DNA from 2 places in the Kineococcus gypseus genome. Region 2 is predicted to be linked to the other one. Evidence: predicted binding sites of a transcription regulator. Region 2 holds the regulator's gene; the other holds the start of a gene.

Region 1 (3,394 bases), on a different contig from region 2:
GCAGCGGCCTGGTCTCCACGCTCGTCACCCACGCCGAGCTGGCGCGCGAGGTGCTGCGCCTGGCGTGAGCGCCGTGCCCGGCCGGCACCTGCCACCATGCCCGCGTGGCCCCCGACGAGCAGAGCCCCGCCCGGCCGCGCGTGCGCGTCGTGCACCTGAGCGAGCCGGTCTTCGCCGCCCTGGCCGAGGGCGACCTCGCGGCGGCCGAGGCGGCCAGCCCCGTGCCGCTGGGCCCGGCCTTCGTCGACCCCTCCTGGCGGGGGGTGTGGCGGATCCGGCGCGACCAGGTGCGCGAGGACCCCACCAGCGCCGGGTGGGTCACCGGCGTCGTCTGGGACGAGGACCGGCGCCTGGCCGTCGGGCGGGCGGGGTACCACGGTCCCCCGGACGCCACCGGCACGGTGGAGGTCGGCTACGCCGTCGACCCCGCGCAGCGCCGCCGCGGCTACGCGCGCGCCGCGCTGGAGGCGCTGCTGCGCCGCGCGGCCGAGGAGCCGGGCGTGCGCACCGTGCGCGTGAGCATCTCCCCGGACAACACCGCCTCGTGGAACCTGGCCTCGCAGTACGGCTTCGTGCGGGTGGGGGAGCAGTGGGACGAGGAGGACGGCCTGGAGGTCGTCCACGAGGTCGACGCCGCCCGCGGGGCGCGGCTCGGCTGAGCGCGCCGGCCGGTCCCGCGGGGCCGGCCGGCGCGGCGGCTCAGAACCCGACGACCTCGTGCGGCTCGTAGGGCGCCTCCAGCTCGGCGACCTCCTCGTCGCTCAGCTCCAGCTCCAGCGCCGCCAGGGCGTCGTCGAGGTGGTGCGGCTTGGTCGCGCCGACGATCGGGGCGACCACGACGGGGTTGCGCGCCACCCACGCCAGCGCCACCTGCGCGCGCGGCACCCCGCGCCGCTCGGCCACGCGCGCCACCGCCTCGACGATCCGCTCGTCGGAGTCGCGGTACAGCGTCTTGCCGAACTCGTCCTTCTCGGAGCGGTTCGTCGCCGCGTCCCAGTCGCGGGTCAGCTTGCCGCGCGCCAGCGGGCTCCAGGGGATGACCCCGACGCCCTCGTCCGCGCACAGCGGCAGCATCTCGCGCTCCTCCTCGCGGTAGAGGAGGTTGTAGTGGTCCTGCATGCTGACGAAGCGGGCCCAGCCGTTGACGTCCTGCAGGTGCAGGGCCTTGGCGAACTGCCACGCCCACATCGAGGAGGCGCCCAGGTAGCGCACCTTGCCGGCGCGCACCACGTCGTCCAGCGCCTCCAGCGTCTCCTCGACCGGCGTCGTGGGGTCCCAGCGGTGGATCTGGTAGAGGTCGACGTGGTCGGTGCCCAGGCGGCGCAGGGAGTTGTCGATCTCGGTGAGGACCGCCTGGCGCGACAGGCCCGCGCCGTTGGGGCCCGGGCGCATGCGCCCGTGCACCTTCGTGGCCACGACGACCTCCTCGCGCGGCACGTGCTTGAGCAGCGCTTCGCCGAGGATCTCCTCGCTGGAGCCGTTGGAGTAGACGTTGGCGGTGTCGAAGAAGTTCACCCCCGCGTCGAAGGCGCGGCGCAGGAAGGGCGCGCTCTCCTCCTGCGGCAGCGTCCAGGGGTGCCCGCCGCGCTCGGGGTCGCCGTAGCTCATGCAGCCCAGGCAGAGGCGCGAGACCTCCAGGCCGGTGGATCCGAGCTTCACGTAGTCCATGCGCCGATCCTGCCCCCGCACGTCCCGGCGCGCCCTTCGCCGTGGGCGAACCCGGAATTGAGCGAGTCCCGCTCAGGTTGGGTGAGTCGAAGGCGCTCGACCCGGGCGCCGTGGACAGTCCAGGAGGACAGCCGTGAACACCCTCTCCGTGTGGGACCGCCGCACCCCGTTCGAGGCGGCCTTCGACGCGCAGTTCGACAGCTTCGTGCGCCGCGCCTTCGGCCCGCTCGCCCCGGCGGGCACCGTGGGCACCGCGCGCACCGCGGGCTTCGTGCCCACCGCCGAGGTCGTCCGCGACGGTGACGACGCCCTGGTGCGCCTCGAGCTGCCCGGCGTGGCCCTCGAGGACGTCGCCGTGGAGGTCGACGGCGACCGCCTCGTCGTGCGCGGCGAGCGCAAGGACTCCCGCACCGACGCCCAGCGCGGCCGCAGCGAGGTCCGCTACGGCAGCTTCCGCCGCTCCTTCGCCCTGCCGGCGCACGTGGGCGCCGACGCGGTGAGCGCGGCCTACGAGGCCGGCGTGCTCACCGTGCGCGTCGCCGGTGCGCACACCACCGCGCAGCCGACCCGCATCGCCGTGGCCACCGCGGCCCCGCAGGCCGTCGAGGCCGGCGAGCAGCAGGCCGAGCGGTCCGCCCAGCAGTCCGCCGAGCAGGGCGAGCAGCAGGGCGAGTGACCCCCGGGCCCCCGCGACCGTGCCCCGTGCACGGCCGCGGGGGCCGTCCCGTCCCCGGTGGACGTGGCCTCCTCAGGTGCCCAGCGCCACGGAGCTGTGCAGCAGCGCGGCGTGCACGAACGCCTGGGGCAGGTTCCCGCGCAGCTGGCGCTGGGAGACGTCCCACTCCTCCGCCAGCAGCGCCGCCGGCCCGCACGCGGCCCGGTTGCGCTCGAAGAACCGGAACGCCTCCACCTCCTGCCCGTCGGCGTGCAGCGCCTCGGCCAGCAGGAACCCGCACAGCAGGAACGCGCCCTCGGTCGAGCCCAGCGGCATCGAGTCGGGGGAGTAGCGGTACACGTAGTGGTCGTCGACGAGGTCGCGCCGCACCGCCGCCAGGGTGGCGCGCTGGCGCGGGTCGTCCAGCGGCGTCGCGCCGTGCAGCGCCGGGCGCAGCAGCGCCGCGTCCACGCCCGGCTGGCCCGGGCTGCGCTGCCAGCGCCCCTCGTCCGGGTGCAGGCACCGCCGCGAGGTCTCCGCGAGCACCGCGTCCGCCAGGGTGGCCGCGCGCACCGCGCTCGCCGGGGGGCACACCGCCGCGACGCGGCGCAGCCCCGCCACGCACTCCAGGCGCGAGTGCGCCCACCAGTCCGCCTGCAGCTCCCAGATGCCCGCCTCGGGCTCGCGCCAGCGCCGCTCGATCGCGGAGACGGCCACCTCCACGGCGCGCCAGCCGTCGGCGTCCAGGCGCTCGTGCTCGATCGCGGCGGCCAGCAGCTGCAGCACGGTGCCGAACACGTCGAGCTGGAACTGGTCGCGCACGTGGTTGCCGGCCACGTCCCACCCGCCCGGGTAGCCGGGCAGCCCGGTGCCGCGCTCGTCGGGCACCTGGCGCCCGTGCACGGTGTACGCCGGGCGCAGCGCCGGGCCGTCGGCGAGCACCCGCTGCACCACGAACGCCACGAGCGTGTCGAAGAGCGGGTACGGGCCGCCGCACGCGGCCATCGCCAGCCCCGCGTAGCACTGGTCGCGCACCCACGCGTAGCGGTAGTCGTAGCTGCGGCCGTTCTC
Region 2 (3,394 bases):
GGGCGACCCGCCGCGCTTCACGTTCGTCTACGGGCCGCTGTTCTGGGCGCACACCACCTGGTGCTACGGGCTGCTGGCCGTCTCCGCCGGCCACCTGGTGCGGGCGTGGTGGCGCGCGCACGCCCTCGTGCGCGACCAGATCACCAGCGTGCTCGTGGCCGCCGCCGCCCCGCTGGTGGGCAACGTCGTCAACGTGAGCAGCTCCGACCTGTTCGCCGGTCAGGACACCACCCCGCTGTGCTTCACGGTCACCGCCCTGGTCGCCGCGCACGCGGTGCTGCGCCGCGGGCTGCTGCAGGTGGTGCCGGTGGCCCGCGAGGCGGTGCTGGACACCGTCACCGACGCCGTCGTCGTCGTCGACGCGGGGGGCACCGTGGTCGACCTCAACCCCGCGGCCCGGGCCATGCTGCGCCGCGGCCTGCCGCACCTGCCCGGGGACCCGGTCGGCCTGCCGGCGACGGACGTGCTGCACCCGAGCGCCCTGGCCGACCTGCCCGGCGGGCGCGCGCGGTACACCGCCGAGGTCCTGCCCGGGGTGCACCTCGACGTGCGGGTCGACGTCATGACCGACGAGCGCGGGCGCGCCCTGGGGCGCGTGGTCGTCAGCCGCGACATCACCGAGCAGGTCCGCACCCGCCGGCACCTGGAGGACCAGCTCGCCCTCGTCGAGCGGCTGCGCGCGCGCCTGGCCGAGGACTCCGTGCGCGACCCGCTCACCGGCCTGCACAACCGCCGCTTCCTCGACGCGCAGATGGCCACCGCGCTGGGGGCGTGCGCGCGCGAGGGCGCGAGCGCGGGCGTCCTGGTGGTGGACGTCGACCGGTTCAAGGCGGTCAACGACACCCACGGGCACGCCGCCGGCGACGAGGTCCTCGTGGCCGTCGCGGCGGCGCTGTCCTCCGCGGTGCGCCCCGGCGACGTGGTCGCCCGCAGCGGCGGGGAGGAGTTCGTCGTGCTGCTGCCCGGCGCGGGCGCGGAGGCGACCGCCGCGCGCGCGGAGGAGCTGCGCGCGGCCTGCTCGCGGCTGGAGGTGCGGGTCGCCGGCGCCCGCGTGCGCCCCACCGTCTCGATCGGCACCGCGGTGCACCCCGCCGACGGCGCCGACGCGCCCTCCTTGCTGGCCGCGGCCGACCGCGCCCTGTACGCGGCCAAGGCCGCCGGGCGCGACCGGGTGGTCGCGGCCGGCGGCCCGGTCGTGCGCTCGCGGGCGGCCCGAGGGGCCTCAGCGCGCGGCGCGCTCTGAGCGGTCGGGGCGCTCCGGGCGCCACACCACCAGGGCGGTGGAGCGCTGCGGGGACGGCGGGCGCTTGCCCACCGGGGTGGCGACGATGTCGCCGGCCACGCCCGCGGCGAAGATGCGCCGCGCCTGCTGGCGCACCAGCGCCACCTCCGCCTCCAGCTCCTCGATCCGCCGGCCCATCGCGGTCACCTGGTTCTCCAGGTCGAGGATGCGCTTGATGCCGGCGAGGTTCACGCCGTCCTCCTGCGAGAGGCGCTGCACCTCCCGCAGCTGCGCGATGTCGCGCGCGGAGTACCGCCGCCCGCGGCCGCGGGCCCGGCTGGGCGAGACGAGGCCCAGCCGGTCGTACTGGCGCAGCGTCTGCGGGTGCATGCCCGCCAGCTCCGCCGCCACCGAGATGACGAACACCGCCGCGTCGTCGTCGTACACGCCCCTCCTCCTCCCGGCTGCGGGCCACCGCCCGGTGACCACCCCCTGTGAGCACCGCTGCGACCACCCGCGGCGAGCGCCGCCCCGGCCCGCCGCCGGTCCCCGCGGGGACCGGCCGGGCCGGTGGCGCCGTCCCGCCGCCGGTGCCGCCGCTCGTGCTAGCTGCGCGCCCGCTCGGCCAGGCCCGCGCGCGGGTCCTCGCCGGCCGTGGCCCCCGCGAACGCCTCCACGGCCTCGCGCACCGCGCCGTCGACGCGCTGGGGCACCACGACCTCCACGGAGACCAGCAGGTCGCCCGCCTCGTCCTCGGTGCGCGAGCGCTTCACGCCGCGGCCCTTCAGCCGCAGGGTGCGCCCCGAGGGCGTGCCGGGGGCCACCTTCACCCGGACGGTGGAGCCGTCCAGGGTCGGCACCTCCACCGTCGCGCCCAGCACCGCCTCGTCGAAGGAGACCGGCAGCGTCATGCGCAGGTCGTCGCCCTCGCGCCGGAAGACCGGGTGCGGCTCGACGTGCACGGTGACGAGCAGGTCGCCGGCCGTGCCGCCGGGGCCGGGCATGCCCTGACCGCGCAGCCGCACCTTCTGCCCGTCGCGCACGCCCCGCGGCAGGCGGGCGTTGACGGTGCGCACCGGTCCGCCGCGCGGGTCGGGGACCCGCAGCGCGACCGTCGCGCCCTCCAGGGCGGCGCGGAAGGAGACCCGGGCCGAGGCCTCGAGGTCCTGCCCGCGCGCCGGCGGCGGCGGGCCGCCGAACGGGCCGCCGAAGGGCCCGCCGGCGCCACCGGCACCGGCCCCGGCACCGCCCTGGCCGAACAACCCGCCGAGCAGGTCCTCGAAACCCGCCCCGCCGCCCGCGCCGCCGGGGGTGCCGAAGCGCACCCCGCCGGGCGCGCGGCCCTGGCCGAACAACCCGCCGAGCAGGTCCTCGAAACCCGCCCCGGTGCCGGGGCCCCCGGCGCCGTGGGCCGAGAACCGCGCACCGCCCCCGACCATCGCGCGCACGCCGTCGTACTGCCGGCGCTGCTCGGGGTCGGACAGGACGGCGTACGCCTCCCCGACCTCCTTGAAGCGCTGCTCGGCGGTCGGGTCACCCGGGTTGGCGTCCGGGTGCAGCGTCCGCGCCAGCTTGCGGTAGGCCTTCTTGACCTCCGCGGCGTCGGCGTCGTGGGAGACGCCGAGGACCGCGTAGAAGTCCTTCTCCGCCCAGTCCTGCATGCTCACCGGCGCCCCCTCCTCCCTGTGCTCGTGGTCGTGGTGCTCGTGGTCGTGGTGCTCGTGGTCGTGCTCGTCGTGCTCGTGGTCGTGCTCGTGGTGCTCGCGCTCGCCGGGACCGCCGCCGGGGTCATCCCTGCGGGTCGGCCACCGCGACGCGGGCCGGGCGCAGCACCCGCTCGCCGAAGCGGTAGCCCGGCTGCAGCACCTGCACGCAGGTGGCCACCTCGTACTCGTCGGAGTGGCTGTGCATGAGCGCCTCGTGCACCGCCGGGTCGAACGGCTCGCCGTTCTCGCCGTAGCGCTCCAGGCCGAACCTGCCCAGCGTCGCCTCGAGCTTGTCGGCGATCGCCGCGAACGGCCCGGTGAGGTCGCCGTGCTGGCGGGCCAGGTGCACGTCGTCCAGCACCGGCAGCAGCGCCTCGGCGACGCTGGACAGCGCCGCGGCCCGCGCGACGTCGCGGTCGCGGTCGACGCGCTTGCGGTAGTTGACGTACTCCGCGTTCAGCCGCTG

The links. The regulator HspR, encoded in region 2, represses chaperone genes until heat shock. The targets are predictions, from matches to a motif close to ANTTGAGNCNGNCNGNCTCAANT.
Region 1: the regulator HspR is predicted to act here: its motif matches at 1,724-1,746, upstream of ACRYMN_RS17650 (Hsp20/alpha crystallin family protein).

Annotation. Positions count from the first base shown of each region.
Region 1 is NZ_JBJLRD010000056.1:5,766-9,159, reverse strand. It holds gene ACRYMN_RS17665 (sugar-binding transcriptional regulator) at 1-68, shown strand, start outside; gene ACRYMN_RS17660 (GNAT family N-acetyltransferase) at 141-659, shown strand; gene ACRYMN_RS17655 (aldo/keto reductase) at 700-1,668, opposite strand; gene ACRYMN_RS17650 (Hsp20/alpha crystallin family protein) at 1,802-2,344, shown strand; gene ACRYMN_RS17645 (glycoside hydrolase family 15 protein) at 2,417-3,394, opposite strand, start outside.
Region 2 is NZ_JBJLRD010000032.1:35,918-39,311, reverse strand. It holds gene ACRYMN_RS13265 (histidine kinase N-terminal 7TM domain-containing diguanylate cyclase) at 1-1,243, shown strand, start outside; gene ACRYMN_RS13260 (heat shock protein transcriptional repressor HspR) at 1,223-1,612, opposite strand; gene ACRYMN_RS13255 (DnaJ C-terminal domain-containing protein) at 1,828-2,889, opposite strand; gene grpE (nucleotide exchange factor GrpE) at 3,011-3,394, opposite strand, start outside.